Regions from separate parts of the Paraburkholderia strydomiana genome, predicted to be linked through region 1. Evidence: predicted binding sites of a transcription regulator. Region 1 holds the regulator's gene; each other region holds the start of a gene.
The links. The regulator LexA, encoded in region 1, represses DNA repair genes until DNA is damaged. The targets are predictions, from matches to a motif close to ACTGTATNNNNATACAGT.

Region 1 (10,581 bases):
CGTCCACGCGCGTAACGCGATTCTCAAAGGGCTGAGCCCGAAAGAGAACCGCGAGATCCCTCCGCTCAAGTACGACTACGCGTATCAATTGAAGCGCGACTTTCCGCAACTGGAGATCATCATCAACGGTGGGATCAAGACGCTCGACGAAGTGCAGACACATCTTGCACACGTCGACGGCGTGATGCTCGGGCGGGAGGCGTACCACAATCCGTATATGCTGGCCGATGTGGACGCGCGCTTCTACGGGTCCACCGAAGCGCCGCTCACGCGCGAGCAGGTCGAGGCGAAGCTCATCGAATATTGCGGAGCCGAGATGGCCCGCGGCACTTACCTTGGTGCGATCACTCGTCACGCACTCGGTCTCTATCGAGGCGAAGCGGGTGCGCGCGGCTGGCGTCGCGTGCTGTCAGATAGCAAGCGCCTCGCTGCGCGCGACCTCTCTATCTTCAACGAGGCGAGACAGCATCTGCGTGAGCCAGCCGAAATTTTTGAATAAAGGACTAGGCAAACGCGGAACGTGTTCGTATAATCTCGTTTCTTCGTTGGCGAGTCAGGTTTTCCGGCAAGTCAAAGCAGATCTCAGTGGTGGCTGTAGCTCAGTTGGTAGAGTCCAGGATTGTGATTCCTGTTGTCGTGGGTTCGAGCCCCATCAGCCACCCCAAAGAATTTCGGCAGTAAAGATTGAGGTTGATTGCAAACGGCGTTGTGAGAAATCACAACGCCGTTTTTGTTTTGGGTTCGCTCTTTTCTCGTCAATGGCTGCGGCCGCCATGCCCGCCGCCGCTCCACGAACTGCCGCCATGGGATCCGCCATATCCCCCATATCCCCCATATCCCCCATATCCCCCATATCCGCCGCCGTGGCCGCCATGCCAGCCACCGTGACCGCCGTGCCAACCGCCGCCCCAGTGTCCGCCACCGCCGTGGTAGTAGCAGCACGGTCCGCCCCAGCCGCCCCAGATGCCGACCGTGCCGTACACCGGCGCATAGGGTGGCCCATATCCGTAGCCATAGGCGGGGTAATAGGGTTGGGCGTAGGCGTAGTCATAGCCGGGCGCGACTGCGCATCCGCTGACGCCCGCGACTACGGCCAGCAATGCCATCGATGCAAAGAGTCTGCTCACAATCGCCTCCCGTCCTCACATAAAGGATCAGAAAGGTCGCGAGCCTGAGAGTTCAGCCGCATTTGTGTCCGCGCATTACGATCGCACCGAGTGCCTGCACAACGCGCATCCTTGTGTCGCACCGGTACTCCAAGGCGCGTGCTGCATGCGGCGATCGAAAGCGCGTCGGCGTATCTATTGCGCGGTAACACCTGGTTAATCTTCTGCAACAGAACAGGCCGCCGCTGCTCTTATCATGCGATGCAGTTGATCGGAAGAACGCTTCAGCGCTTGCGCAATGGTTCGATCAGCGACGACAAGCCGTTGTGATCGATCTCGTGCATCAGCGCGAGCAGCCGTCCAATCTCGCCCGGCGGAAAGCCCTGGCTCGCGAACCAGTTGAGGTAATGGCCGGGCAGGTCGGCTATCAGGCGACCCTTGTACTTGCCGTAGGGCATCACACGCGTGACCAGCAGTTCGAGGTGTTCGGGATTCATCGTGATGCACCGGCGCAAGGAATGTTGGGCGAGGCGCGCTTGCACTGCACGCCAGCACGGCATTCTAGCCGTGCTGCAGGCATCGCGCGGGCATGGTAACTTGAGCGGTTTATGTTCATATAACTAACAAGGAAAGCTTCCATGGAATACCGCAGACTCGGCGATTCGGATGTACAGGTCAGCCTGATCGGACTCGGCACCATGACGTGGGGCGAGCAGAACACAGAGCAGGACGCGCACGCTCAAATCGACTACGCGCTCGACCATGGCGTCAACCTGATCGATACCGCAGAGATGTATCCGGTGCCGCCGCGCGCCGAGACGCAAGGTTCGACCGAGCGATTTATCGGCACTTGGCTCGCGAAGCATCGCAGCGCGCGCGAGAAAATCGTGCTCGCTACGAAGATTGCGGGCCCCGCGCGCCAGCCGCATAACCCGCGACATATCCGCGGCGAGACCAACCAGTTCGACCGTAAAAACCTCACTGAGGCGCTGAACGACAGCCTGAAGCGCCTGCAAACGGACTACGTCGATCTGTACCAGTTGCACTGGCCGGACCGCAATACGATGACGTTTGGCCGTCCGGCCTATCCGTGGGTCGACGACGAATACACCGTGCCTATCGACGAAACGCTGTCCGTGCTCGCCGACTTCGTCAAGGCGGGCAAGGTGCGCCATGTGGGCGTATCGAACGAAACGCCGTGGGGCGTCGCGCAGTTCCTGCGCGCGTCGGAAAAGCTCGGCTTGCCGCGTATCGTCAGCATCCAGAACCCGTACAGTCTGCTCAACCGCACTTACGAGGTGGGGCTCTCCGAGTACGCGCACCGCGACAACATCGGCCTGCTCGCGTATTCGCCGCTGGCGTTCGGCTGGCTGTCCGGCAAGTACGAAGGCGGCGCGCGGCCGGCTGGCGCACGCATATCGCTCTTCGAGCGCTTCCAGCGTTACAGCAAGCCCCAGGCGATCCAGGCCACCACGCGTTACGTCGAACTGGCAAAGCGCCATCGCATGTCGCCGGCCCAGTTGGCGCTTGCCTTCGTCAATAGCCGGCCGTTCGTCACGAGCAATCTGATTGGCGCGACCTCGCTCGATCAGTTGAAGGAGAACATTGCGAGCGTCGACGTAAAGCTGTCTCAGGACGTGCTCGATGAAATCGACGCACTGCATCAGCTGCAGCCGAATCCGGCGCCTTGAGTTCGCTGGGACATGCAACGAAAGGCAAATGTCCCTCCCTGTCGGCAAATCACGACCTAAACTGTGGTGAGCAGGACGGGCTTCTGCCTTCGTGTCGTGCTTTTGCGCGTGGCGCGGCGCGCACGAATGGTAGGATGCAGCCCGGAAAATCGGCAGCGGCGGCGGGTTTTCAGCCGCACTGTTCACACTCGGCGATAGCACTCAGGACATCGAATGGCGCAACAAAAAACGAACCCAAAACTCGAGCAGGCGCTGACGCGCGGGGACCTTGCGATCCGTCAGGCGAATTCGGCGCGGGCCACCGCGCTGCTGCGCGCGCTAGCCAAAATGATCGTTGATGCTTCGGCGACGATCGGCGTCGAAGCATTCACACTGATTCCGGACGGCGACAAGATTTACGATCCGGCCGACGGTCTCTGGCCGCAAGAACTGCAGATTTCGCTCGACGGTCCGGTCGAGGACGCCGATCCGGACGAGATCCGCACCGTGCGGCTGATTGCCGACGATCCGGGCACGATGTTCCGGGTGGAATGGCAGCGTGCCGATGGCAAGATCGGCCGTCACGAAGGCGGCCCGTTTGCAACAGTCGCGTTCATCTCGGACGTCGACATTCCCTGGACCGACGAAGAGGACTGAGCTCGCGTCCGTGCAGCAAATTCATTCGTGGGCGCTGACCTATCGGGTCAGCCGCCCTCGAATTGTCCGCACCTCTCTGCCGCGCGGCACGAGTTACTTCAGCACGAGTTACTTCATCATCCGGCGCCGAAACAGCACGGCGGCGACGATAAACCCTCCTACCGCATAGCCCGCCAGCACGGCCGCGTGCCACAGGGCGTTGTCGAGCGGGCGACCAAGCATCGCAGGCCGTATCAGATCGACCGCGTGCGCCAGCGGCAGGACCTCGGCCGCACCACGCGCGGCGGCAGGCAACTGCGAGATCGGGAAGAACACGCCGGAGAGCAACAGCATCGGCGTCAACACTAGCGTTTGATAAAACATGAAAAAGTCGTACGACGGCGCGAGCGCGGTCACGACCATCGCGACACTTGCGAACGCGAGGCCGGTCAGCACGATCACGGGCAACGCGAGCAGCACCGACGGAAAACTGGCGTAGCCGAGCGCGCCCGCCACCAGCATGATCGCGGCGCCCGACAACACCGACTTGCTGGCCGCCCAGATCACTTCGCCAAGCACGATATCGCCGAGCGTCAACGGCGTGTGCATGATTGCTTCCCACGTGCGCTGCACGTGCATGCGCGAGAAGCCCGAATACATCGACTCGAAGCTCGCGGACATCATGACGCTCGACGCAACGGTGCCCGCTGCTAGGAAGGCGATATACGACACGCCGTCGACGCGGCCCACCATCAGCCCGAGACCGAAGCCGAGGCCGAACAGGTAGATCATCGGATCGGCGAGATTACCGAACATGGAGGCGAGCGCAAGCTTCTTCCACACAAGGTAGTTGCGGCGCCACACTGCGATCCAGTTGACCGCGTTCGCGGGCAACGCGGCGAAAGGGGCCTGCATGGGTGGCGTGGCTTCGTTGCTTCGATAAGTGCGTGCATCCATTGCGTGTCTCGTGCAGTGTCGATGGAAGTCAGTCCTGCATCTCGCGGCCCGTGAGACGCAGGAACACATCCTCGAGATTCGCCGGGCGGTGCAGATAGCGCAGGTCCGCTCGCTGCTTCAGTCGCGCATGCACTGGCCCGGCGTCGTTCACATAACAGAAGAGCGTCTCACCGCTGATCTCGGTTCGCTGTGCGAGCGGCGCAAGCTCATCGCGTAATGCGAACGGATCGGGGCCGAAAATCTCGATGACGTCGCAGCCGATTTCCGACTCGATCAGCTCCCTTGGCGCGCCTTCCGCAATCTTGCGTCCTTCTTCGATCACGCACAGCCGGTCGCATAGCCGCTCGGCTTCTTCCATGAAGTGGGTGGTCAACAAGATCGTCTTGCCACGCGCGAGCAGCGAGCGCAGTCGCTCCCAGATGAGATGCCGTGCCTGCGGGTCGAGGCCGGTAGTCGGCTCGTCCATGATCAGCACGTCTGGATCGTTGACGAGCGCCCGCGCGAGCGTGAGGCGCCGCTTCATGCCGCCCGACAGTTCGCTCACGCGCGCGTCGGCCTTGCTCTCCAGCCGCGCGAATTCCAGCAGCGACGGCACCATCGCGCGGCATTGCGCGGCGCTCAAGCCGAAGTAGCGGCCGAACACCAGCAGATTTTCGCGGACGGTAAAGTCGGGATCGAGGTTATCGAACTGCGGCACCACGCCCACGCGCGCCCGCGCGATGCGCGCCCGGCCGGGAATCGGCTCGCCGCACAGGCGGATCGAGCCGGCGTCCGGCGTGGCAATGCCGAGCAGCATGCGCAATGTGGTGGTCTTGCCGGCGCCGTTCGGTCCGAGCAGGCCGAAACACTCACCGACGTCGACATGAAACGACAGTCCGTCGACAACTTTCTTTTCGCCGTAACTTTTTTCAACCTGCTGGAAGTCGATAGCGGTGTCGGGCATGGATAGGGATCGAGGCTCAGGCAAAAGAGGCGAATCGACGGGAAGGCTGCTCATTCTAGGTCATCAGCCGGGAAATGGCGGTTTAAGGAGCGCCCCGCGCTGTGGGTTCTTGCACTGCCGCAAAGGCGTCGCCGGCGTTGTCCTCACCGAGTGTGCCTCGTATGCACAAGGCCGGGGCGTGCAGCAATCGCACTTAGCGTTTTCCATCCCTTGCAAGCTGAATTGCGGCGCACCATGATTGATTCAGACCGCGCTTTTGCGGAAAGGGGGAGAACGATGGCGAGCTACCAGAAAATCCTGCTGTGCTACGACGGCTCGCGCGAAGGCCGCAAGGCTCTGCGTTGCGGCGCCGACCTTGCGCTGGATCTGAAGGCGCAAACGCATCTGCTTTCGGTGGTGGACATGCGCTCGAGCATTGCGCAAAGCGCGGGCCTGCTGACGGACGTCGCGTGCGGAAGCTTCGAAAAGACCGCGCGGGACATCCTGCAAGAGGGCGTGGACTGGCTGACTGAGCGCGGTGTCAACGCGCAGGGTCACTTTGCGTTCGGCCATCCGATCGACGAGATCGCCAATCTTGCCAACGAGTTGCACGTTGACCTCGTGGTGGTGGGCCACCGTTGCCGCACGGGCTTGTCCCGATGGTGGATGGGTGCCGGCAACACACCGCTGCTCGACCGGGTGTCATGCAGCATTCTGGTCGCGTGCTCTTCAGCGCATGAGCAGCAGCAGGAAGCGGCCTGACGATGCGGTTCGGGTGCACGGCCACCCGCGCCAGGCGTGCAGCCTTCGTGCGGGTGGGTGCTCGTGAGCTTTGGTCCGGATGAACGCGGAGGACGGAGTAGCGGGCGGCGCATGCATTACGAGTGCATTGCGTCAGATCGGCCGCGTGCGCGTTCGATGTGTCAAGCCGCGCCTGGCGCTCACTCGTTCAGATTGACCGCCGCCAGCTTCCACGTGAAAAGACCCTCGCGCATGAAGATGGCGGAGTAACGCGCGTCCCCCGCACCGTGCTGGTATGTGACGGCGAACTCGTTGATGCCGCGATAGCCGGCCGTGGTTTGCGGCGGTTGCGGCGGTTGCGGAGGTTGCGGTGACGTGGGCCTGCTAACCGCGTTGCCGCTCGGATCACCCGTAGCGCCGCCGGGCGTGCTGCTGTCCGCGCCGGACGATCCGGGGGCGGGCGCATTGGCAGCGGGCGGATTGCCGGTGACCGGCGCGGCGTTGGGCCGCTCACCCGGCTCGCCGCGCGGCGGCATGCCGTTCAAAAGCGCAGCCACGCCGTCGGGTGTTGCATACGCGTCGACGAGCGGGCCGATCAACGCGACGCCAATCATCGCGCCGATCGCAGCCAACGGATTGCCGTTTCCGTGTGAGTCCAGCCGCCGCGTCAGCAAGCCGGTGACTTGCTGCTTCAGGCTCTCGCGCAACGCGGGAAAATCGACATACCGATTCACCGTCTGCGCGTCACGTGCGTCGGCGGCGCGTTTGAGGTTGTTGAGCGCGATATACGGGGAGGCATAAGCGAAGCCCAACGCCGCGATCAGCGCGATCACGATCAACGTGACGGTAAGCGTGACTGCAAGCGGACGGGCGCTGCGCTTCCTGGGTGTTGAAACTGCCATCGAGCGGAAATCTCCATCAGGTGTGATCTAACGTGGACCGCAACCGCGCTGAAACGATCCGTGCGCTGCCACAAACCATGTGAGCGACGCGCCCCACACCTCACAACTCATCAGGACTCGAAGACCGCTCCGTGGACGTTGGTTTCCTCGGCGATGCAACGGTCAATCATGCGGCACACCGCGTCTACAGTGCCGACCATGATGAGCCGCGACGGCCCGTGGTACACGCGCACCGGCGCACGGCGCTCCGGCTCGGCAGTATTGAGCCCCGAGTTCAGCGACACGCGGGCGAATGCGGGCAGTGACGACGGCAATGAAGACGGCAACGCGGCCTGCCGGTCGGACCCACGAGCGGGCGAGTCGAACAGCGACGCGGTAGCGGCCGTGGACGCTTCGATCAGTGAGCAAGGTACCAGCTTGCGCAGATGGCGCAGACGGCCGAACTGGCGAAACGGCAACAGGCGGGCAAGGCGTTCCATGAGTCTCTCCGGGCGATTCAACATGAGTACTGCTTTAGTCGGTGAGCAGGCGAACGGTTGGCTAATGACGCACTGAGCTTGTCGCTCATTAAGCCAAACCGTTGCTGTCAGAATTCGCCCGGGCGGATCAGCCCGACAGCGATGCCTTCCAGCGCGAAATCCGCGCTGCCTGTCTCAACGAAGATGTTCTCGTAATCGGGGTTCTCGGCAATCAACTCGATACCGTTCGCGCGGCGCTTAAGGCGCTTGACCGTGACGTCGTCGCCAAGCCGCGCAATGATGATCTGGCCGTCTTTGGCCTCGCTTCTTTTCTGCACCGCAAGCAGATCGCCGTCGAAGATACCCGCGTCGCGCATGGACAGCCCGCGCACCTTGAGCAGGTAGTCGGGCTTGCTCGAGAAGAGCGCCGGGTCGCACGCATAGTGTTGGGCGATATGTTCCTGCGCGAGGATCGGGCTACCGGCGGCAACCCGGCCGATAAGCGGCAGCGACAGCTGCATGATGCTGGCGTGCGGCAACGTGAACTGATGCGGCGCCTCGTCCGGGCCAGCAAGCAGGCGAATGCCGCGCGACGCGCCGGCCGCGAGTTCGATCACGCCCTTGCGTGCAAGCGCCCGCAGATGCTCTTCAGCCGAATTGGCCGAGCTGAAACCCAGTTCGGCGGCGATTTCCGCGCGAGTGGGCGGAAATCCGGTGCGCTCTATGGCCCGGCGAATCAGATCGAAAACCTGCTGCTGTCGTGCGGTGAGTTTGGTCATGGCGCCACTGTATGGATGAACAGGTGCCTGTATTTTTATACAGTATCCGGCGCAATTCAAGCTTTACTTTAAGTTTGCGGCTCGACCCCTCGCTGCAACGTCGTAAATCGACGTCAAGACATCCGTTTTCATGCCGCAACGCCTTATCTGGCTGTCATTACCACTTTTGCGTATTAAAAAATGAATAAACATTATTTTTAATGATGAAAGCCCCCGGATAGACTGGCCTCCAGTCGCTCATGTGCACGTGACCCGACGCAAAACAACACACGCTGTTTCAGCGCACCAACACGCGGAGAACTTGGCATGAACAATCACGAAGCGGGCCGGGCAGGCAGGAGCCGAAAACTTATCGCAGCGCTCGCGTTCGGCGCGGCAGCCGCGCTTGGCGTCCTTGGCGCGGCGGGCCAGGCGCAAGCCGCCGACACGACGCTGCTCAATGTGTCCTACGACCCCACTCGCGAGCTTTACCAGGATGTGAACCAGGCTTTCGCCAAAGAATGGAAGGCGAAGACCGGCGAGACCGTCACCTTCAAGCAGTCGCACGGCGGCTCGGGTGCTCAGGCGCGCTCGGTGCTCGACGGCTTGCAGGCCGACGTCGTGACGCTCGCGCTCGCTTATGACATCGACGCCATCGCGAACAAGGGTTTGATCGATAAAGGCTGGCAGAAGCGCTTGCCCGACAACGCGTCGCCGTACACGTCGACGATCGTGTTTCTGGTGCGCAAGGGCAATCCCAAGCACATCAAGGATTGGGACGATCTGACCAAACCCGGCGTGTCGATCGTGACGCCGAATCCGAAGACCTCGGGCGGCGCGCGCTGGAACTATCTCGCGGCATGGGCGTATGCAGCGCATCAGCCGGGCGGCAATGACCAGAAGGCCAAGGAGTTTGTCGGCAAGCTGTACAAGAATGCCGGCGTGCTCGATTCCGGAGCGCGCGGCGCGACCACCAGCTTCGTGCAACGCGGCATCGGCGACGTGCTGATTGCGTGGGAAAACGAGGCGTTCCTGTCGCTGAAGGAATTCGGTCCGGACAAGTTCGAAATCGTCGTGCCGTCCGTGAGCATTCTGGCCGAGCCGCCGGTAGCCGTGGTGGATAAGGTCGTCGACAAGCATGGCACGCGCAAGCTGGCCGAAGCGTATCTGAACTTCCTGTACAGCGAGCAGGGCCAGGAAATCGCCGCGAAGAACTTCTACCGTCCGCGTTCGAACAAGGTTCCGGCCGAACTGACCTCGAAGTTTCCGAAGCTGAAGCTGTACACGGTCGACGATTCGTTCGGCGGCTGGGCCAACGCGCAGAAGACGCACTTTGCCGACGGCGGCGTGTTCGATTCGATCTACCAGCCTCAGTAACACCGCCCAGGTCCGCGCTGCGGCAGGCGCGAACCGAGGCAACGCGACGCGCCACGGCGCGTCACTTTCCGGAGCGCGCCGCTGGCGCGCTTTTGGCCGATCAGGACCAGGCGGCCGGCAACACGAGCATCAACCGAAAGAGTATCGAGCATGACCACGTTGACCTTCCGCAAACCAAGCGCCTTGCCCGGTTTCGGCCTGACACTCGGCATCACGGTGGCTTATCTGAGCCTCGTGGTGCTGATTCCGCTCGCGGCGACTTTTCTGAAGACAGCCACCCTCGACTGGAGTCAGTTCGTGCGCGCCGTCAGCTCGCCGCGCGTGCTGGCCTCGTACCGGCTGACGTTCTTCTCCGCGCTCGGCGGCGCACTGATCAACGCGGTGTTCGGCTTTCTGGTCGCATGGGTGCTCGTGCGGTACAGGTTTCCGTTCAAGCGCATCGTCGACGCCGTAGTCGATCTGCCGTTCGCACTGCCCACGTCGGTGGCCGGCATTTCGCTCGCGGCCGTGTACGCGGGCAACGGCTGGATTGGACAGTTCCTGGAGCCGCTCGGTCTGAAGGTCGCCTTTACGCCGGTGGGCGTGCTCGTCGCGCTGACCTTTATCGGTTTGCCGTTCGTCGTGCGCACGGTGCAGCCGGTGCTCGAAGAGTTCGAGCGCGAGCAGGAAGAGGCTGCCGCTTGCCTCGGCGCATCGCGCTGGCTGACGTTTCGCCGCGTGGTGTTGCCGGCCGTGTTGCCGGCGCTGTTGACGGGCTTTGCGCTCGCCTTCGCGCGCGCACTCGGCGAATACGGCTCGGTCATTTTCATTGCAGGCAATGTGCCGATGAAGTCGGAAATCACATCGCTGCTCATCATCACGAAGCTCGAGCAGTATGACTACGCCGGCGCGACGGCGCTTGCCGTCGTGATGCTCGTCGTCTCGTTCCTGATGCTGCTTTTCATCAATACGCTGCAGTGGTATCTGCAGCGCCGCACGAGCCGCGGCAACGCAGGTCCGGCGCCCAGCGCCGCGAGCGTTGCAAGCATTGGCGGAGGTGCGCAATGAGCCGCCA
Region 2 (10,581 bases), on a different contig from region 1:
CCCACTCAGTCCGTTTAAAGGAAGTCACCACGGGCGCGCGCGACATCATCCCGATGATGGTCGGCTCGGCGCCTTTCGGCGTCATTTTCGGCACGCTAGTCGCGTCCGGGCCGCTGCATCTGTGGCACGGCCAGTTGATGTCGCTCATCGTTTTCGCGGGCTCCGCGCAATTTATCGCGCTCGGGCTGATCGCGGGCCACGCGAGCTTCGCGGTGATCTGGGCCACCACGCTCGTGGTCAATCTGCGGCATGTTCTGTATAGCGCGACACTCGCGCCGCACGTCGCGCACCTTCCGGCGCGCTGGCGCTGGGCCCTCGGTGCGCTGCTCACGGACGAAGTATTCGCAGTCGCGTGGGAGCACTATCGGAACCGCGAGCCGGGCACCGTCGGCCCGCACTACTTCTTCGGCGCCGGTCTCGCGATGTATCTGAACTGGCAGCTCTGGACAGTCGCCGGCCTGCTGTTCGGCGCTGCCTTCCCCGGACTTCAATCGCTCGGACTCGACTTCGCGATGGTCGCCACCTTCATCGCGATCGTCGTGCCGCAACTCACCGCGTTGCGCTACATTGCGGCCGCGGTAACCGCGGGCACGCTGGCCTTCTTCTGGCAAGCGTGGCCGTACAAGCTCGGACTGCTCGCCGCCGTTTTCGCGGGCGTCGTGGTCGGCGTACTGCTTTCCACGCCGGGCTTCGGCTTGCGGCGTGCGCGCCGGTCGGCGGAGGGATCGCGATGAACTACGTCGTTTTGATACTCGGCATGGCGCTCATCACGTGGGTGATCCGCGCCGCCGTCTTCGTGCTCGGCGACCGGCTGGTATTTCCGCCTCTGGTACGCACGGCGCTCGGCTTCGTGCCGGTCACCGTGCTGACGGCGATCATCGTGCCGATGGCGGTCTCGCCGCATGGCGCCGACACCGGTGCCGAACTGACGTGGCGCAATCCGCAACTGGTCGGCGCACTGGCCGCTGTAATCGTGAGCGCGCTGACGCGGCGGCCGCTCGTAACCATCGCCGTGGGCCTCACGGTGTTTTTCGTCTGGCAAGGCGTGGTGCTGCGATAACGCACGTGCGCTCCGGCACGTAAGGGCTCACTCACGCGGAAGCCGCCGGTGGCGGGGCTTCCGCCTTCAACGTCGGCTCCGGACGAGCGTCGCATTACCGTCCAGGCAGTGCGGCAAAGCCTGCCTCATATCCGATAAAACCCTTAAGTTTCCCGTTGATCCGCCGATATGCAGTCGAGGTCCGCTCGTCGGGATACATCCCGTCAGACGCGGCAACAGGCAGGAATCAAACGCGCAGCCATTGCACGTCCAGTCTTCCGGGTCCGCTTGCGACCGGACGAACACGACGAGGCCGCGCGGCAGGACCAAACGGGATAGACACATGGGTCAAATTACCCTCACGCTCAAAGACGAGACCATTGCGACGCTGCGCAAGGATTTCGATGCATTTCTGCGCGTATCGCTGAAGCTCGATCCGCAGTTCGCGACGCCTTCGTTCGAGGACTTTTTGCGAGCGAAGCTGCTCGACAACATGGTGCCGCTGACCGAGCACGCCGTTCAGCGGATGTTGCAGGGCGGCCAGTATGCATGGGCGAAACGCACGTTGGACAAGGAGTTTCCTGACGTCGTCGCGATTCTGATGCGGCAGGCCGGGGAATTCGGTTTCGGCTTTGCAGCGCGCTCGGAGTGGACGCCGGAAGAGTTGGCCAAGCAATGCCGCGACTGGGCGGCGGCGATCGTCAAGGAAGCCGAAGGCGACGCGGTGCTGGTCGACCCGCTCTCGGCACAGATCAAGAGCGCAGTGCAGGATATCCAGGCGCTCGAGGAAATCATGCAGACGCCGGCATGGCGGCTCGTGGAATCGCTGCGTCAGCGTGTTTATGAAGCGAAGGTGGCGTGCGAAACGAGCGTGGGCAGCACCGCCCGCGAAAAGCTGGGCGAACTGCGCGGCCTGCTGCGGCTCGGCATTTCGCACGGCTCGTTCCAGAAGCAGGAAGCGCAACAGATCATGGAATATCTCCGCCTGCTGAAGCCGGAAATCTTCGTTGAGGAACCGTACGACGTGTTTTCGCGGATGGCGGCGTGGCTGCGCAACTTCTTCGTGCCGCCGCGCCCCGCCCCGCAACAGCAGCAACGGCAGTCGCGCTAACTCGGCCCAGCGTCTGCCCACCAGCAGCAGCTAGCGCGTAAAGCACGTTGCCTGCTGCCGAAAGCGATCCAGAGAGCCCTCCGGGAAGCTCCCGCACGGCGACAGCCCGTGCGGCATCGAGCCCCGCCTCGCCGCTCACCTGAGCGCCGCTCAGTCCCACATCTTCCTGAGCCTTGCTCCGATTTCGATTTTTGCCTGCGCCGCCGCGGCAAGCCCCGCGGCCGTCGGCGCACTGGGCACCGGCACGCGCGGCCATGCGTACGCGTCGAACAAAGGCATCAGGTGCGCAGGGATAAAGCGCGTGCGCGACGCCCACACGTGACGATCGCCCATATGCGTCTGGTTGTGCACGTAAAAGCGCTGCGGCACGACGATATGCAGGTCTTCCTTTGCGCGCGTCATCGCCACGTAAAGCAGGCGGCGTTCTTCGTCGATTTCCTCTTCGCTGCCGGTGCCCAGATCGGACGGAATGCAGCCGTCGACCCCGTTCAGCACGAACACGTTGCGCCATTCCTGTCCCTTTGCCGAATGGATGGTGGACAGGATCAGATAGTCTTCGTCGATGAGCGGCACGCCCGATTCGTCGCTCGTGGCATCGGGCGGATCGAGCGTCAGTTCCGTCAGAAAGCGCTCACGCGACGCATACGTGCCCGCAATGCTTTCCATCTGCAACACGTCGGCATGACGGATTGCGGCGTCTTCATGATTGCGCTCCAGATGCGGCTCGTACCAGCGCCTCACCATCTCGAACTCCGCAGGCCATGGCGTCTGCCGCCCATACACGCTCGACATCAGCCTGACGAAGGGATGCCAGTCCTCCTGCGCGCGAGGCGGCGGCGCGAACGCGGCGAGCGTGCCGCCCGCGGTGTCGGCGGGATTGCCCACACCGGCACGCGCGACGATTTCGTCGAGCACTCTCGCGGCCGTGGCCGGCCCCACGCCGGGCAATAACTGTACGACGCGAAAACCGGCCACCCGGTCGCGCGGATTCTCGGCCCAACGCAGCACCGCCAGTACGTCTTTGACGTGCACGGAATCGAGGAACTTCAGGCCGCCGAACTTCACGAACGGAATGTTGCGGCGCGTGAGTTCGATCTCGAGCGCCGCGCTGTGATGCGCGGCGCGAAACAGCACCGCCTGAGACTTCAGTGTCATGCCCTGCTCGCGCGCTTCCAGCACCTGCTCGACGATATAGCGCGCCTGGTCGGCCTCATCGGCGACGGTGACGAGCCGGGGCCGTTGCGCCGACGACTTGTCGGTCCACAGGTTCTTCGTATAACGCTCGCTGGCCAGTTCGATCACCGCGTTCGATGCGGCAAGAATCGGCTCGGTCGAGCGGTAATTGCGTTCGAGCGTGACCTGAACCGCAGGCGGATCGAAATGCGCCGGGAAATCGAGAATGTTGCGCACGGTGGCGCCGCGAAACGAATAGATCGACTGCGCGTCGTCGCCGACCACGGTCAGGCCGCGTCCGTCCGGCTTCAGCGCGAGCAGAATCGACGCCTGCAGCCGGTTGGTGTCCTGATATTCGTCGACCAGCACGTGATCGAAGCGCGCCGACAGATCCGCGGCAATTGCCGGCTCCGCGGCCATATGCGACCAGTAGAGCAGCAGGTCGTCGTAATCGAGCACGCTCTGCTTCTGCTTCGCGTCGACATAGGCGGCGAACAGCATGCGCAGATCGGCTTCCCACTCGCGGCACCACGGGAACGCGCTCTCCAGCACCTGCCCGAGCGACGCGCCGGTGTTCACGACGCGGGAGTAAATCGCGAAACAGGTTCCCTTAGCCGGAAAGCGCCTTTCTTTCGCCGACAAACCCAGTTCATGCCGCACCAGATTCATCAGGTCGGCGGAATCCTCACGGTCGTTGATCGTAAAGGCCGGTGCAAGTCCGATCAGTTCTGCATATTCGCGCAAAAGCCGCGCGCCGACGCTATGGAACGTGCCCGCCCATGTCAGCCCTTGCGCGAGCGCGGCGCGCGTGCCGAGCGCCGTCGTGGCAATACGTGTGACGCGGCGTGTCATTTCTAGCGCCGCGCGACGCGAAAATGTCAGAAGCAGAATTCTGCGCGGATCGGCGCCCTTCACCATCAGATTGGCCACACGGTGCGCAAGCGTGCTGGTCTTGCCGGAGCCCGCGCCCGCAATGACCAGCAAGGCGCCCGGCGGTGAATGAGGCGTATCGGTGCCGAATTCGACGGCCTCGCGCTGCGCGTCGTTCAGCTTCGCAAGCCAGGCGGCGGTATCGGACGGCGACGGCGTTTCTGCGACGGAAAGCACGGTGTTTTAAGGGCGTTGGATGGATCGGGAACGGCGACGCATACTGTATATCCGTACAACCCGCGCGCACAAGCGCCCTTTTTTAGCGTGGCTGCTGCGCAGTCACGCGCGCGCCGCCCCGCACGCCTACGAGCCGAACAAAAGCAACGGCCCGTGTGCTTTACGCAGACGGGCCGTTTCGTTGAGCAAGTCGCACCTGCTCATCAGGAAGCAGGAACCTACTGCTTCTTCGCGTCCTTCAGAGTGGCCTCGGCGTGCGCCTTGTCGGCGTCGGCTTGGGCTTCGGTCTTTTCCTTGTCGGCCTTGGCTTGCGCGACAGCCGCCTTCTTGTCTGCCTTGGCTTGCTGCTTCGCCGCCTTGTGATCGGCGTGCGTGACCGGCGCCGCGGCCGGATCGCTTGCCTGCGCGAATGCGGCCGACGACAGGCAGCCCGCGATCAACAGTGCGCAAAGCCGCGCGGTCGGGGATTTTGCGGAATTAGTAAATCGAGTGTTGCTCATGCGGTTCCTCCTTAACAGTCTCATCAGGTCGAGTCGGGTTCGACGCCGCGGGCTAACCTGAGCCCGCGGCTCCGCCTGCCATTAGTGCTTAACTTCGCCGCCGTCGGTCTGGGCGCCCGCCTGACTTTGCAGGTTCATCTTCATTTCGTTGTCAGCGGCCTGCTTGTCCGCCTTCTTGTTGATCTTTGCGTCGCGCACCTGCTCCTTGTATTCGGACTTGGCAGCCTTCTGCTGTTCCTTCAGCTCGGCCTTCGACGCCTTCTTCGACGCGCGGTACTCCGCGTTAGCCTTCGCGTTGGCTTCGCGCTTTTGTACCAGCGGATCGGGCGAGCCCGAGGCCGTCAGGCGAGTCGGTGCCGGCGTTACCGGCTGCACGCCTTGGGCGGCAGGAGCGGCCGGCGCGACGTCGGCGCCGGGCGTCTGAACCTGTACTTGGGTATTCATGCCCGCAGCCGGTTGAACGGGCTGCGTGGTCTGCGCGACTGCTGCCGTAGCGGCGAATGCGGTCATGGCGGTACCGATCAGGAGCGTACGAATCTGGGTCATGGCAAATTCCTCTCTAGAGTTGTTGTGGCCGGGTCGAAACGCCCTGCATCGCACTGCGGCGCGCTGGACGACCTCCCGGTCTGCTCATAGCCGAACTAGATCCGGCAAGCTTTCCTGCTGAGATGCACTTTACGAGTGAGGTCGTGTTGTGACGACCGGTGTTACGCAACGTTTCACTTTCCGACAAACGGATAACATCTGCTTGCATTTGCTTGCGATGCGTTCACGAAACACTGCGCGAGACAACGCGACTTCTTAGGGGCAAGCTTGTGCTTTATGATGCGAACCCCTTGCCTGAAGGTGCAATGCCCATGCCCAACCTCGATTTCACGCTCACCGGCGACTACGTCGAACTTCACAATCTGCTGAAGATCACGGGGCTCGCGGACAGTGGCGGCTCGGCGAAGATGATGGTGGCGGACGGAGCCGTCACTGTGGACGGCCGCGTCGAAACGCGTAAAACGTGCAAGATCCGCGCAGGACAGGTGGTACTGCTCGGCGACACGCGAATCGCGGTCCACGAAGCCTGACGTCCTGCCGCGCTGGTCCCACGAGATTCCGCAGGAAACTCGCGCACCAAAAATGTGCTTGATCCATCGACTTTGCAGCGGTCACGCAATAAGCTGTTGGTTTCGCTAGACGAACGGCCCCGCTGACATCGCCGACCGTGGGCTCGCCGGGAAACCGTGGCGAGCCGCCTTGATCGGCGTCATTACGAGGCTCGTGAACCGCCATGCGACCGCGAGCCCACGCGTCTCTCGTAGAGCGCGCTTCCGTTGCCTTCGCTGCTTCCAGTGCCGCGGCGGTCGCCAGCGGTCACGGCGTCGTCATTCCGTCAACTTTCACACGCTCCATGACTCAATCCGGCTTCACCCGGGTGGCCACCCGTCCGCCGACCTTGTCCCGCCACGCCGCCGACACCGCGCGGCTCGCCGCGCCGCTCGCCATTGCGCAACTGTCGCAAATGGCCATGGGCGTCACCGACACGATCCTGCTCGGCTCTCTCGGACCGGACGCGCTCGCGGCCGGCGGTCTGGGCGCCAATCTGTTCTTCGTGGTCGTGACGCTACTGCAGGGCGTGCTGACGTCGGTCAGCGTGAGCGTTTCGCATGCGCGCGGCGCGCAGGACGAAAGCCGCGTGCCGCACATCTACTGGACCGGTTTTGTGTTGTCGGTGTTGCTGTCGGTGCCGGCGTTCGCCTTGCTGTCGTTCGCGACGCCCATCCTGCGTGCGTTCGGGGAACCGGCGCTGCTCGCGCATAACGTCGGCGAGTATGCGGCGGTGCTGCGCTGGGGCGCGCTGGGCAGTCTGATCGGCGTCGGTCTGATGCGCTCTTTCCTGCCGGCGATCGGCGCGGCGCGGCGGCTCCTGTGGGTGTCGCTGGTCAGCGTCGGCGTGAACGGCTTTCTCAACTACGGGCTGATTCACGGGGCCTACGGGCTGCCGCGGCTCGGCTTCCTCGGCTCGGCGGCTGCGACGTCCATCACCGTCTGGCTGACCGCGCTCGTGCTGATGGCGCTGTTGCATCTGCGGCCGCGCTATCGCCATTTCGTGGTCGCCACGCGTCCCAACGTCCCGCTGATGGGCGAGCTGTTCGGTATCGGCTGGCCGGTGGCGATCACCTACGGCGTCGAATCGACGCTCTTCCTCGCGACCGGCCTGATGGTCGGGCTGCTCGGCGAGTCGCAACTGGCCGCACATCAGATCGCGCTGAACGTCGCGTCAGTGGCATTCATGGTGCCGCTCGCGATCGGCCAGGCGGCCAATGTGAGAGTGGGCTTCTGGTCCGGCGCCGGGCAGCCGCTCGCCGCGCGTCATGCGGGCTTCGTCGCGCTGGCGCTTGGCGTCGGCTTCATGACGTTGTCGGGAATCGTGCTGATCGCCGCGCCGCATTGGATCGTCGGCCTCTATCTGCACCTGGACGATCCGGCCAATGCGGCGACGGTTACGCTCGCGAGTTCGCTCCTCGGCGTGGCAGCGATTTTTCAGATCGTCGACGGCATGCAAACGGTTGGATCTGGCTGTCTGCGTGGTCTGAAAGACACGCGCATACCAATGATCGCCGCCGCATTCGGTTACTGGGTGATTGGTTTTCCGACCGGCTATACGCTCGCCTTTCATGCCGGGCTGGGTGCTCGCGGTTTGTGGTGGGGCCTCGCGGCCGGACTCGCGAGCGTCGCGCTGCTCATGACGCTGCGCTTTCACAAGCTAAGCCTGCGGCGCGTGCCGGTCGCGGCGGACGCGCCGCCTGCCGCATCGGTCTGAACGCGGGTAACGGACTCGCGGTTTCAGGCACGCCCGCGCTGCGTGACAGGTCCGCTTTAAGGCCCGGCGGCCGGTCTCGCCGCAAAAGGGACAATGGCACAGCGAGCCAACGTCGCGGCAAACCCGTTGCACGCGCAACCATAGAGCCAGCAAGCTGCCGCCCACAACGTTAAAATGCGTGACTTCTTCGGTGCGTGTCGCGAATCCGCGTCCATCCACCGAAGCTCCGCTTGCGCGCCTCACAAAGGACCGCGCTGCCGGCAGGTCCACCATCCGCTGACAACCTGCCGTTCGCTTGCGACTCAACTGCAGCAACCGCGACATAGGGCGCGGCCCGCTCAAAGGCACTCGCTGCAGTCCGTGAGGCGCCGCACCCGGCAGAGCGTCGCCGCCTTCAGCACTGCGCCCGCTTGCGAACGACCAACCTCCGCTTCTCGCCATAAAACATAACCAAGGACCTCGCCCCATGCTTGCCCGCATCACCCGTCTTTTTCCCGTTTGGGCCGTGCTCATTTCGGTTGCAGCCTATTTCTCGCCGGCTTCGTTCACCGGCATCGCCCCGCACGTCACCACGCTTCTGACCATCATCATGCTGGCGATGGGCGTCACGCTGTCCGTCGCCGACTTTCAGCGCGTCTTCACACGGCCCGCGCCGGTGATCGCAGGCATCGTGCTGCATTACCTCGTGATGCCGCTCGCCGCCTGGGTCATCGCCAAAGCCTTGCGCATGCCGCCCGACCTGACCGCCGGCATGGTGCTCGTGGGCAGCGTGGCGAGCGGCACGGCATCGAACGTGATGATCTATCTGGCGCGCGGCGACGTCGCGCTGTCGGTGACGATCAGTGCGTTGTCCACGCTCGTCGGAGTCTTTGCGACGCCGCTTCTCACGCGCCTTTACGTGGATGCGTCGATCGCCGTCGACGTCCACGGCATGTTGATGAGCATCCTGCAAATCGTCGCGCTGCCGATCGTGGTCGGCCTCGTGGTGAATCACCTGTTCGGCAAGACGGTTCGCAAGATCGAGCCGGTGCTGCCGCTGGTTTCGATGGTCGCGATCCTGCTGATCATCGGCGCGGTGGTGGGCGGCACGCAAAAAAGCATTGCGTCCGTCGGCCTCGTGGTGATGCTCGGGGTGGTGCTGCATAACGGCATCGGCCTGCTCGGCGGCTATTGGGGCGGCCGCCTGCTAGGTTTCGACGAAGCCGTTTGCCGCACGCTTGCGATTGAAGTCGGCATGCAGAACTCGGGCCTCGCCGCGACGCTCGGCAAGCTCTACTTCACGCCAATTGCCGCGTTGCCCGGCGCGCTGTTCTCCGTCTGGCACAACCTGTCGGGGTCGCTGCTCGCGGGTTATTGGGCAGGGCGCCCGGCGAAGGGCTCGACGTATGCCGAAGGCGAACGCGGGCTGAACACCGAACGCGTCTGACGGTTTCGAGCCACCGCTCATCGCGGTCCCAGACGCCGCCGGCGTGCCGCGGTGCACAGTCCGGCGGCGCGATTCCCCTTAGAATGGATTTCTCGGCAGCGCGGCTGAAGCATCTGCGCTGCCGTTACGAAAAGCCTGAACAACAAGGGGAAAAGCGTGCAGTGGCATACAGAACAAAAGCAGACCGCGACGCAACTTAAGCGCGCAATCCGCTCCGCCAGACATTTTTTCTTGCTGTGCTGCACGTCGGCATTTCTGACTGCGTGCGCAACCAAACCTCCCGCCACCGCGTTCGACCGCCCGGTCACTCACGCGTTATCACCGACCGAAAACACGCCGCTTCGCGCGGCGCTTGAACCGCTCGAAGCCGCTCATTCGGGGGAATCGGGTTTTCGTGTGCTCTCGAGCGGCACGGACGCACTGCAGATGCGCATCGCGCTCGCCCGCGCGGCGACGAAAACGCTCGACATGCAGTACTACATCGCGAACGAGGACACCACCGGCAAGCTGCTGCTCGGCGCCGCGCTGTACGCGGCGGATCACGGCGTGCGCGTGCGCATGCTGGTCGACGACCTGAACTTCAAGGACATCGACCGCATCATGGCGGGGCTCAACTCGCACAGCAACATCGAGATTCGCGTCTTCAATCCGTTCGGTAGCGCGCGTGAGGGTGTGTTCGAGCGCACTACGAATGTCTTCACGCAGATCGGCCACTTCACGCGCCGCATGCACAACAAGGCGATGATCGCAGACAACCAGTTGGCGATTGTCGGCGGCCGCAATCTCGGCGACGAATACTTTAACGCGAGCGAAGTCCTGCAGTTCCGCGACATCGACGTGCTCGCCGCCGGCCCGATCACCGCCGATGTCTCGGCGAGTTTCGACGACTACTGGAACAGCAGTGTCGCGTATCCGCTCGGCGTGCTGAACAAGCAGAAATTCGATCGCGAAGAACTTGATCAGACACGCGACGACCTGCGCAAGCACTGGCGCACCTACGCAGATCCATACAACGCGAAACCCTTAAACGCGACGCCGCTCGCCACGCAGATTGCGGGCAAGCAACTCGGCCTGACCTGGGCGCAAGCGGAGTTCGAGGCGGATCAGCCGGAGAAAATCGAGAGCCCGTCGCCGGACTACGTCAGTCCACCGATGAAGCGGCTCGGCGAGCTCATGAAGGACGCGCACAAGGATTTCCTCGTCGTGTCGCCCTACTTCGTTCCGCACGACGCAGGCGTGACGGCGCTCGGCGCACTCACGCACCGGGGCGTGCGCGTAGCGATCCTGACGAATTCGCTCGCCGCCACCGACGCGGTTGCGGTGCAAGCGGGCTACAGTCCGTTTCGCGTGCCGCTGCTGCAACAGGGCGTCGAGTTATACGAATTCAAGCCGCGCCAGGATACGCCCACGGCG
Region 3 (10,581 bases), on a different contig from region 1:
ATTCCGCGATACGCATGTAGGGAACCAGCGCACGAAAACCGAAGGGCCTGCCGTCCGGATGCGGCAGCATTGCCCTTTCGATGCAGCGGTAGAGTTGCCGGCGATTCACACCGGTCGCCTGTTCGATTGTCGCAACTGACTCCCCGGCCGCGAAACGCACCACGGCCTGTCGACGCGCTTCGAAATCGCGCCGTGCGGCTTCATCGAGTTCCGCGCTGGTAACGGTCGGCCAAGTGCCGACGTGGATCGACTGAAAACCGGGTCGGCGGCGGTTCATGGCTGCGCGTCCAAAGCCGTGAACGACGTGAGCAGAGACAGCGGTTGTGTCCGAAGCTCCGGTGCACCGACACGTCCGTTGTGCAGCAGGCCAAACACGGCCGTGCGTACCAGTACCGGATCTCCGGTCGAAAACTCTCGCTCGATGTCGAGCAACCTTCGAGGCTCCTTCACGAAGCGCGCGATCGCCTGCGGCAACGTCGACGGAACGAGATCCCGGTTGGCAACCAGGCACGGCAACATGCGCTGCCAATTCTCAATCCAGATTCGCGCGGCAGCCAGTTCGGCCTGCGCAACCCGCCGAATCGTACAGGTGTCCGCGTCGAGAACCCGATCTGGCTTCGTCACATCGACTTCGGAAAATCGATCATCAAGGATAACTAATTCATTCCGATCAACGTAACGAGCCAGAAAGTCTGCGAGTCGCTTGTGCCGGTCAATCTGTATGTAACCCGGCCGTTCACAGAAGGCGATGACCGACGGATCGGCTTCGAGCAACACCCACTGCGCAACCAGGGCGCGCCGATAAAACGTCATCCGGCGTGCGCACAAGATCAACAGCTTACGGACGGAATTCGAAGTGTAGGAGGCGAACTGACGAATTTAATACGGACATGCGCCAATTGACGCTTTTATTACGATTCAACGCAATATAAAAGTGTCAACCGGCGAGCGCCACGCCGCGTCATTGCTAGTTCGGGGCGTTGACGCTTTTATTACGGTCTACGACTGAGCGTCCTCCCGAGGTTCAGACCGAGACTAAAAAGGCAGTCTTCCACAGTCGTCGAAGCGGAATGACTGGAGGCGCAACCCACGCCCGGGCGATTGCAACTAGCGACCTCAACTCATGCTGGGAATGGAATCGAAGAACCGCGCCAAGGCTTCAGCCACGGCTTCTGGCTGTTCCTCGGGCTGAAAATGCCCGCAATTCGCGATGGTTTCCCCTCTCACCTCGTTCCCAAACGGGCGGAGAGCTGCGGACATGTCTGGAATCGATCCTTGGTCGGCACTAAGACCGAGCACCGGCATCGCCAGAGTCCGGGCCTGCGACAGGGCGCGGTTTTGTTCGCCCGAAAGCGCGGCAGCGCGATAAAAGGCGAGGCCCGAACGCACCCCGCCGGGTGCACAGTAAGTTCTCAGGTACTCGGCAATATCTTCTGCACTGTAGGACGCTGGATTTGCCGTCTTACTCCAGAAAAACCATTCCAGGTAAGCTCTCTCACGACCTTCGAGAAGAATTTCAGGCAGGTCAGGGACTGCGTGGAAAGAGAAGTGCCACGTCTTCCACGATCGGTCGGAGGAGGACGGCAGCAGCTCTGGAAGCGTAATTCCCGGGATTCCCGCATCCATCAATGCCAACGCCTCGACTTCCTCTCCAAACAAACAGCGGGTAGGCTTCGCCCGGTGCCAACGCCTCCGTAATTAGCGGCCGGATTGCTGGTGCGACGAGAGCCGCGATGTCCCGTGCGAGAAGTGCAGCTCCAGCGACATGCGGATCGAACCCGTGGGCTTCGAGAAGATCCAGAGCGTCGCCGTCGTAGACGGCGATCATAGTTACCAGCGTCTGCATATGTCGACATCAGGAACCGCAGACGTAGACCGTATTAAATGTGTCAACGTTGCGGCAATAAATGTGTCAACTCACGTCCCCGCTCTCATTAGCGAGGCGCAACGATTCGCATCCTAGACGACCGGTTTCGGACAGCCGGGGTCCGCGTCGGCTCCGCCGCGGAACTTCGCCGGTACGCGAGACCAGAAGCTGTTTCGTTCTATGAAAGCCGGAACTACGCGGTTCATTCCGCACCATTGATGAAAACGATGATCTAGTCTCCCGAGGAGACGCACGGCCGTCGCCACCAAGGACACGTCATCCAATGACAGGTTGTGACCGTGTCGAGGCAGTGCAACCGCCAATTTGCTCGCCGGCGATCGGCCATTGAGCGACGGCGGACGAGACCTTGGTTATGCAAATTGAATGGCGGCCTCGACCGACCGCTTCTGGCCGGCCAAGCCGAGGCAGTGTCCTGCGCAATTTGATTGCCCAAGACCGGCCATTGAGCGAGAACGAACGAGAGCTCGACCAGCCAGACTGAACGACGACCCTGACCGGCGGCTAATCGCCGGACTGCCACCTCCCCAGATTCTCTTGCCAGCCTGTGGACTGACTCCCGACCGTTGCCCCACCGCATGGTGACGGATCTTGGCGGGCTCACCCGCAATTGAAATCTTGGCGCCAGAATTACTGTATATTTATACAGTATTTTTTGGAGCTTAATCTTGAATCGCACTCGCAGCGCCGCTCAGCAGATACGTGCCCCGGATGAACGGGCGGACTCCATCGATGCTGTCCTCGACTCAACTATGTATTCGGAGGCAGGGGGAATAAATCTGTGGCGCGGCAATCAACTGGCGCACGCTCGGTCGCGCGTCGTTGATTGCGGCGACGAGAACCTCGCGCGGGAATTGCCTGGCGGCGGCTGGCCACGCGGCACACTGACTGATCTGCTTGTGCAGCAGACAGGCTGCGGCGAATTACGGCTGCTTCGTCCTGCGTTCTGGCAGTTGTCGTCCAGGCCCGTTGTCATGCTGCAGCCGCCTCATGACCTTCAACCGACGGCTCTCGCCTGGTGGGGACTCGATCCTTCGAATGTCATGACGGTCAAGGCGCCCCGCACGGCTGACGCGCTGTGGGCCGCGGAGCAGGTTCTGCGCGCAGGCACATGCGGTGCTCTGCTTTTCTGGCAGAACCACGTGCGGCCTGAATCGCTGCGTCGACTGCATCTGGCTGCACAGGCGTCCGAGTCGCTCTTTTTCATGTTGCGACCGCTTGCGACGACGCGCGACGCCTCGCCGGCGCCGCTTCGGCTTGCGATCCGGGCCGCGAAGGACGGCGTCGATATCCACTTCATCAAACGCCGCGGCCCCGCACGCGATGAGCCCCTCTTCGTCCCGCTGACGCCCTCCCCGATTCTCAACGTAAAACGCAATGCAACTGTGGTTAGGCGTCCATCTCCCGGCGCTGTGCCTCGAAGTGTTCCGGCCGAAGTGGTCGCGTGAAACCTTGGACCCAGCCAGCGGTATTGCCGTGCTCGAGAAAGAGCGCGTCATCGCCATGGACGCGCCGGCGCGCGAGGCAGGCATCTGTATGGGCATGCGCCGCGGCGGCGTACTCACCCTCGCCCCCGCTACTGTCATGCATGAGCGCGACAGCGCGGCCGAGGTCAACACGGTGCGCGAGGTCGCCACAGGCCTGTTGAATCTTTCGCCGCAAGTGGTCATTGCGGAGGAAAGTACTGTGCTCGTCGACGTGTCAGCAAGCCTGCGGCTCTTTGGCGGCATCCGCTCGTTGCGCCGCATGGCGCGCCGGGTCGCGGATGCTATCGGCGTGACCGCGACGGTCAGCGTTGCACCAACGGGACAGGCGGCATGGCTGCTCGCGCGCGCTCGCGGCGCTGTGGCGCTGTCGCACGATTCTCTCCACCGCATGCTGGCCGGATTACCGGTGGGCCTGCCGCCACCCGCGCGTCGCCATATGGACTGGCTTACTGGCATTGGCTGCGAAACGGTTGGACAACTGATGCGACTGCCGCGCGCAGGTTTGAAGAAGCGTTGCGGGACAGCGTTGCGGGATGTGCTCGACCGCGCCAATGGAGATGCACCCGAAGTGTATGAATGGTTTGAGACGCCGCCGACCTTTCAGGCGCGCGTGGAACTGCCGGATCGCATCGAGCACGCCGAGGCCTGCCTGTTCGCGGCGCGCCGGCTCGTGGTCCAACTGACAGGCTGGCTGTCGCAGAAGCAGCTTGCCGTGACGCGCATCGTTCTGCTGCTCGAGCACGAGCGCGGTCGCGATGCAATCGAGCCGACCGCCATCGAAGTCTCGCTCGCGGAGCCGACGTGGCGCGAGGATCACCTTGTGCGCCTGCTGAAGGAACGGCTTGCGCGCGCGGAGCTCTCGGCGGCCGTCATTGCCCTGCAACTGGTTGTACAGGAGGTGAAGGAGGCGGAAGCGGCGTCCGATTCGCTCTTTCCAGAGCCGGGCGGTACCGCGTCCGATCACGCTCGGCTGCTCGAACTGCTGGTTGCGCGCCTTGGGCCCGAAAACGTACTGCGCCCGGCGCCGGTTGCTGACCACCGGCCGGAAGTCGCCGCACGCTGGGTGTCCGTGACGGACAACAAAACAAAGTACGTGCCGCCGGCGAGCGATACGCCGCGCCCGGCATGGTTGCTGGAACAGCCGCTGAAGCTCCTGATGCGGGGCGAACGACCCTTCTATGGCACGCCCCTGCGCACCGTGTCGTCCGGCGAGCGCGTTGAAGCGGGATGGTTCCAGGGCGAGCCCGTCACACGTGACTACTTCGTCGCGGAAGCCGACGATCACATCTGCTACTGGATCTTCCGGGAACGCATAGGCGCGGTCGACGAGGATGAGCCGCGCTGGTATCTCCATGGTCTCTTCGGATAAGCCATGTCGTATCCGTCGTTCGGCCTGCCCGGCTACGCCGAGTTGCAGTGCTTCTCCAACTTCACGTTCCTTCACGGCGCGTCACATGCCGAGGAACTGGCCGCGCGCGCGGCGCAACTCGGTTATGAGGCGATCGCTGTCACCGACGAATGCTCGCTCGCTGGCATCGTGCGCGCGCACGTCGCGGCGAAAGAGGCGGGCATCAAGCTGCTGGTCGGCGCGCATTTCCGGCTGATCAACTCGGACGGCTCCCCTGCCCTTGCCTTCACGGCGATCGCACAGAATCGCGACGGGTACGGCAACCTGTCCGAACTGATTACGCTCGCGCGCACGCGCACGGCCAAGGGCACGTACCTGCTCTATCCGCACGATCTCGACCATCCGGACCCGCCGTATTCGCACCTGCGCGCCCTGCCCGACTGCCTGATCATCCTGACGCCCGAATTCCCGGCGAAGGAAGCACGCCTCGACGCGCAGGCCGAATGGGCAGCACGCACGTTTGGCGAAAATCGCTGCTGGATGGGCCTGACCTTGCACGCGCGGGCGCTGGATGACATTCACCGCAATGTCGTGCTCGACGTCGCCGATCGACATGGTCTGAATGTCGTCGCGACAGGTCAGGTACTCATCCACGTGCGATCGCGCAAGCCTCTGCAGGATACGCTCACAGCCATCCGGCTTAACCGCCCGGTCACTGAATGCGGCTTTGAACTCGCGCCCAACGCCGAACAGCATCTGCGCTCGCGTTTGCGGCTTGCCAATGTCTATCCAGCGGAGGCGCTCGCACAGACGCTGAACATCGCCGCGCGGTGCTCGTTCGTGCTGGACGAACTGCGCTATGAATACCCGGACGAACTGGTGCCGCCTGGCACGACGCCAACCGCCTACCTTCGCGGGGAAACCTACCTGGGGGCGCAGCGCCGCTATCCACGTGGCATTCCCCACAGCGTGCAAGTGCAGATCGAACACGAACTCGCGCTGATTTCGGACCTGAAATACGAGCCGTATTTCCTGACGGTGTATGACATCGTGCGCTTCGCGCGCAACGAGGGCATCCTGTGCCAGGGGCGTGGATCCGCTGCCAATTCCGCCGTGTGCTATTGCCTTGGCGTCACCGAGGTCGACCCTGCCCGCAGCAGCATGCTGTTCGAGCGGTTCATCTCAAAGGAGCGGGGCGAACCACCGGACATCGACGTGGACTTCGAGCACCAGCGCCGCGAAGAGGTCATCCAGTACATCTACCGGAAGTACTCCCGCACCCGTGCGGCGCTCGCGGCCGCGGTGACGACCTACCGGCCCCGCTCCGCGATCCGCGATTCAGGCAAGGCGCTGGGCATCGACCCCGTCATCGTTGACCGCGTCGCGAAGGAACATCACTGGTTCGATTCGAGCGCGGATTTGATACGGCGATTCGTGGACAGCGGCCTCGACCCCGAAACGCCGATGATCCAGCAGTGGGCAACGCTTGCCGCGCAGCTGCTCGGCTTTCCGCGTCATCTGTCGCAGCACACGGGCGGGTTCGTGATCGCGCGCGGCAAGTTGTCCCGTCTCGTGCCGGTCGAGAACGCGTCGATGCCAGATCGCACCGTGATCCAGTGGGACAAGGACGATCTGGAAGCGCTCGGCCTGCTGAAGATCGACGTGCTCGCACTTGGCATGCTGTCGGCGATCCGCCGCGCGCTCGAGCTCGTATCGCAGCAGCGCGGCGAGCCGTTCGAAATGCAGGACATCCCGCCCGAGGACGAAGCGACTTACGACATGATCTGCGCGGCTGATACGGTCGGTGTGTTCCAGATTGAGTCGCGCGCGCAGATGAGCATGCTGCCGCGCCTGAAGCCGCGCGAGTTCTACGATCTCGTGATCGAGGTCGCTATCGTCAGACCAGGACCTGTCCAGGGCGGCATGGTTCATCCGTATCTGCGGCGTAGGCAGGGCATTGAACCCGTCTCGTACCCGAGCCCCGACGTCGAGCAGGCGCTGAAACGCACTCTCGGCGTGCCGATCTTTCAGGAGCAGGTCATGCAGGTCGCGATGCTCGCGGCGGGTTTCAGCGCCGGCGAAGCCGATCAGCTGCGCCGCGCAATGGCGGCATGGAAGCGCAAGGGCGGCCTGCAACACTACCACGACCGGATAGTCGAAGGCATGCTTCAGCGCGGCTACGACCGCGAATTCGCCGAGTCCATCTTTGCCCAGATTCAGGGCTTCGGCGAGTACGGCTTCCCTGAAAGTCACGCGGCAAGCTTCGCCCTTCTCGTCTACGCAAGCTGCTGGCTCAAGCGTCACGAACCTGCGGCGTTCCTTTGCGCAATGCTCAACAGCCAGCCGATGGGCTTCTACTCGCCTTCACAGCTTGTGCAGGACGCGAAGCGCCACGGCGTTGGCGTGCTGCCGGTCGATGTGACCATCAGCGGCTGCGGCTATGGAGGGCGATGGCAGTATGGCGCCCGTGCGGCTCGGCATGTCCGTCGTTCGCGGCATGCGCGAGGAAACGGCCCGGCGCATTGTGAGGCGGCACGCGCGGTCAGGCCGTTTCGCGACGTCGCCGATCTTGCCAACCGCGCACAGCTCGACCGCCACGACCTGCAGGTGCTGGCGGCCGCGAACGCGCTGAAGCCGCTCTCCGGTGACCGCCGGCAGGCTCTGTGGGCGGCAGTGGCCGCGGTGCCTGACAAGGATCTATTACGCGCAACGACACGCGAGGAAGAAGCACCGGAACTGACGGCGCCAACCGAAGGACAGGACCTGATCGCGGACTACCGCTCGACCGGCCTCACGCTCGGCCGTCACCCGATTGCGTTGCTACGCGAAAAGCTGCTGTCCATGCGGCTGATGCCTGCCGAAGCGCTGATGCGTTATCGCAATGGACAGCTCGCGCGCGGATGCGGGATTGTGACCGTGCGGCAGCGCCCCGGCACCGCGAACGGCGTGATGTTCATGACGCTGGAGGACGAGACCGGGTCGGTCAATGTCATCGTCTGGCAGTCGGTGCTCGAGCGGCAACGTCGCGAGGCGCTCGGCGCGTCTCTGCTCGCTGTGTATGGCGTGTGGCAACGCGAGGGCGACGTGACCCACCTTGTCGCGCAACGGCTCGTCGACATGTCGCATCTGCTGGGCGAACTGCCGACCGCGAGCCGGAATTTTCACTGAAAAACGGAGGAAAGCAACGATGGCGAACTACAACGTTCTGTTCGATGCACAGGCGGCCGCTGAGGAAGTCATACCGCGCGTTGTCGAGCGTCATCGCTCGAAAGGCGTCCTCACCTGGAAGCTGCTTCATCAGATGGAAGAGGAGGTGCTGGCCGAGGTAACGGCTGGCGGAAAGTTCAGCGACCGGTTGCTGCAGATGATCTGTGCGCCTGCTGTGCTGGAGTATCCGAACGACGACCGGCCCGCGTCGTTTGAGGGGCACGATTTTGTGCCGATTATCTTTGGCGCGCTGGAGCGGGCCTGGCGGCAGGTCCACTAATGGCGAGTCCAAGCGTGCGCCTGCGGTACCGTCTGCCGCGCAGAGCCCTATCCTTGACACGAGGTTTGCCTGCGTTACAAGAGATACACCAACACGCACAGACTGAGAGGCGGCAATGATGCATCGCAGACAACCCAGGATTTACGCCACCCTTCGCCGCCGGTTTTGCCGGGAGGCGCTAGCGCGGATGGGCTTCCAGAAAACGAGCACGGGCGGCTCAACACTGGTCAAGCTCGGCGCGATGCGGACGCCGTACGCGACGGCTAGTCAGGATGGCGAATTGTGGCGGGTGACGCCGCTCGTCTCGCCGCGCGTGTGGCGTCCGCGCTAAGTTCCAGTTCCACGTCAGGGCGAGAGACAGCTTGTTCGCGGAGACGAGCCCAAGCTGCCCGAAATTGGCTGCAGTCTCGCGCCCGAAAACACGGCCCACCACGCTGAATGACTGGCTAAACGGCACTCTCCCGCGCGGCGAGTCGCGTACCAGCGGAGAGTGTCCTGCCGACGAGCGTGAGACTGAAAGGCTCCAGTCTTTGCCTCGCGGCGGCTTACCCCATTCCATCGGTCTCTTTCAAAGCATGAAAATCCAGCCCAGCGGCCGGTTGAGGATAAAAACATGGCGCACGAGCTGCTGTTGGACCATCTTGCAGCCTTCCATAAATGGAAGATCGTTGTGGTCTTGAAGTTTCGCTTGCCTCTCCACGCTGTGCAGCCATTCCTCGCTCCCCGGATCGGGGCCGTGTCCTTCCCCGTCCGAAATGTCGAAATAATGGTCACTAACGTAGGCGATCCACTCACGGCTCCCGGGCGGCACACTTGGCGCGCGAGGTATATCGGTCGATATGAAAAGCCACGCAGCTGTAAGAAACAAGAGGCAGGCCCCGACGGCGCGCGCCATGTGCTTGATCGCTATTTTCATGTACGGTCGTCTTTTGGATCCACTCATTAGCGCCCTGATATCGGCTGGAGGCCGTATCTGATACGGCCTCCATGCGGAGAAAACGAGAATCGAAAATCTTCGGGCGTCATTGTCATTTGTCTATAGGGCGAATCCGGATCAACTTGTGGCCTGAGAATGCAAACCACTGGCCGTTTGCACTCAGCTCAACGGAATTTTTGGTCCACCGAACATCGTCGACATCGAGCCTGTCACTGATGGGCAACGCGGTAGCTGGTTTCTTTTGGAAGTCGTATAGGGTGACCGACGGCGCGTCTGAAAAGCCATTCATAAAGTCTTCAACGACGACGCGCGAGGCGGGCTTGCCTTCCGCAGGCGAATCGGTGTAGTAAATGAAGCGGAGACCGTAAAGCTGGTCGAACGGGGCACCGTTCAAAGTCGCTCTGAAGTTCGCGCCGTCCGGCGTAGCGCGCGCAAGCTTGACGATTTGCAAAGGGCCCGAGACGGTCACAATATCATTTATGTTCCCGCCGTCAAATTGCGCCCAGGCATTAACGCTGCAGAGCGCGAAGACCACGCCAATCCATCGATTTTTCACCAAAATTTGTGTCCGGGAAAAGAGTTGCAAGTTCATCGCGAAAATGGCCATCCTGCGATTGCAGTACTTGAAGATCGGTGCTGACAGCTAATCCAATTAAGGTAACCGAGCTACGCATCGCCAGTCCGGAACGGGTAAGGCTCTTGATCAGCCGCCGAAGACAGGCCGTCCGAGGCGATCGCGCCGGGCGCGGCTCAACATTGATCAAGCTCGGCGCGATGCGGACGCCGCCCGGCTCGCCGCGCGTCGGGCGTCCGCGCTAAGTTGCAAGCCCACCGTTACGGCGCAGCCCTCCCACGAGTGCAGTGCGGAAGTTCACATTCAAACCCCGGGCGCCGGCGGTACGCCAGTCCCACTCGCATTGCACCACGCCCCTAACCTTCTGCCTAGTGGCTCGTCCGACGTCTACCCGTTGGACCCACGTCGGCCCAGGCCACACGGTCGCAAATCCCTATCGTAAATCCCCCGACTGGAGTGTCCGGTTAGGAACGCGACAAGCGGGCTGGAACCCCCCTTGCTGAGCGTTCATTGTCGCTAACGGAGAAAGGTCATGTGCTACGGAAATCCCGACGAACTCCTGCAGCTTGTCATCGGCAGGCACGCCCTTCCTAAGAATGATCTCGGCCACACGCCGCTCGACGATTTCGAGCATTTCTGCGCCACAACAGGCTGCAATGAGGCGGAGCTTGGCTCGCGTGCGTTTGCGTTCGTGAGGCTGGCGTATGTGACGGCAGGCCTGAGCCGTCGCGAGTACAAGAGTGCTGGACTGGACCTCGAACTCCAGAACGCATGCGCAGATATCGGCATGCTGCTTCGCGACCCCCCGCCCGGCACGACCGCCGACATCTCGCGCGCCGCGGTGCTGTATTGGGACGCGGGAA

Region 2: J2W46_RS06975 (ATP-dependent helicase) is a predicted target of LexA. The motif match lies at 4,473-4,490, and genes of this name have one in related genera.
Region 3: imuA (translesion DNA synthesis-associated protein ImuA) is a predicted target of LexA. The motif match lies at 2,518-2,535, and genes of this name have one in related genera.

The regions. Positions count from the first base shown of each region.
Region 1 is NZ_JAVDVL010000005.1:209,649-220,229, forward strand. Features, by position in the region: gene dusA (tRNA dihydrouridine(20/20a) synthase DusA) at 1-499, shown strand, start outside; tRNA gene J2W46_RS16050 (tRNA-His) at 589-664, shown strand; gene J2W46_RS16055 (hypothetical protein) at 756-1,127, opposite strand; gene J2W46_RS16060 (DUF3820 family protein) at 1,391-1,603, opposite strand; gene J2W46_RS16065 (NADP(H)-dependent aldo-keto reductase) at 1,745-2,797, shown strand; gene J2W46_RS16070 (hypothetical protein) at 3,011-3,433, shown strand; gene J2W46_RS16075 (ABC transporter permease) at 3,542-4,369, opposite strand; gene nodI (nodulation factor ABC transporter ATP-binding protein NodI) at 4,398-5,312, opposite strand; gene J2W46_RS16085 (universal stress protein) at 5,589-6,053, shown strand; gene J2W46_RS16090 (DUF2939 domain-containing protein) at 6,233-6,934, opposite strand; gene J2W46_RS16095 (hypothetical protein) at 7,045-7,413, opposite strand; gene lexA (transcriptional repressor LexA) at 7,521-8,171, opposite strand; gene J2W46_RS16105 (sulfate ABC transporter substrate-binding protein) at 8,478-9,527, shown strand; gene cysT (sulfate ABC transporter permease subunit CysT) at 9,678-10,574, shown strand; gene cysW (sulfate ABC transporter permease subunit CysW) at 10,571-10,581, shown strand, end outside.
Region 2 is NZ_JAVDVL010000002.1:304,942-315,522, forward strand. Features, by position in the region: gene J2W46_RS06960 (AzlC family ABC transporter permease) at 54-734, shown strand; gene J2W46_RS06965 (AzlD domain-containing protein) at 731-1,060, shown strand; gene J2W46_RS06970 (DUF4088 family protein) at 1,383-2,150, shown strand; gene J2W46_RS06975 (ATP-dependent helicase) at 2,301-4,430, opposite strand; gene J2W46_RS06980 (hypothetical protein) at 4,649-4,930, opposite strand; gene J2W46_RS06985 (hypothetical protein) at 5,012-5,476, opposite strand; gene J2W46_RS06990 (RNA-binding S4 domain-containing protein) at 5,788-6,006, shown strand; gene J2W46_RS06995 (MATE family efflux transporter) at 6,330-7,742, shown strand; gene panS (ketopantoate/pantoate/pantothenate transporter PanS) at 8,209-9,168, shown strand; gene J2W46_RS07005 (phospholipase D family protein) at 9,325-10,581, shown strand, end outside.
Region 3 is NZ_JAVDVL010000020.1:21,191-31,771, reverse strand. Features, by position in the region: gene J2W46_RS32050 (hypothetical protein) at 274-813, opposite strand; gene J2W46_RS32045 (alpha/beta fold hydrolase) at 1,117-1,635, opposite strand; gene imuA (translesion DNA synthesis-associated protein ImuA) at 2,638-3,333, shown strand; gene J2W46_RS32035 (Y-family DNA polymerase) at 3,263-4,741, shown strand; gene J2W46_RS32030 (error-prone DNA polymerase) at 4,745-7,888, shown strand; gene J2W46_RS32025 (DUF2471 family protein) at 7,908-8,207, shown strand; gene J2W46_RS32020 (hypothetical protein) at 8,395-8,538, shown strand; gene J2W46_RS32015 (hypothetical protein) at 8,776-9,123, opposite strand; gene J2W46_RS32010 (hypothetical protein) at 9,236-9,736, opposite strand; gene J2W46_RS32005 (hypothetical protein) at 10,251-10,581, shown strand, end outside.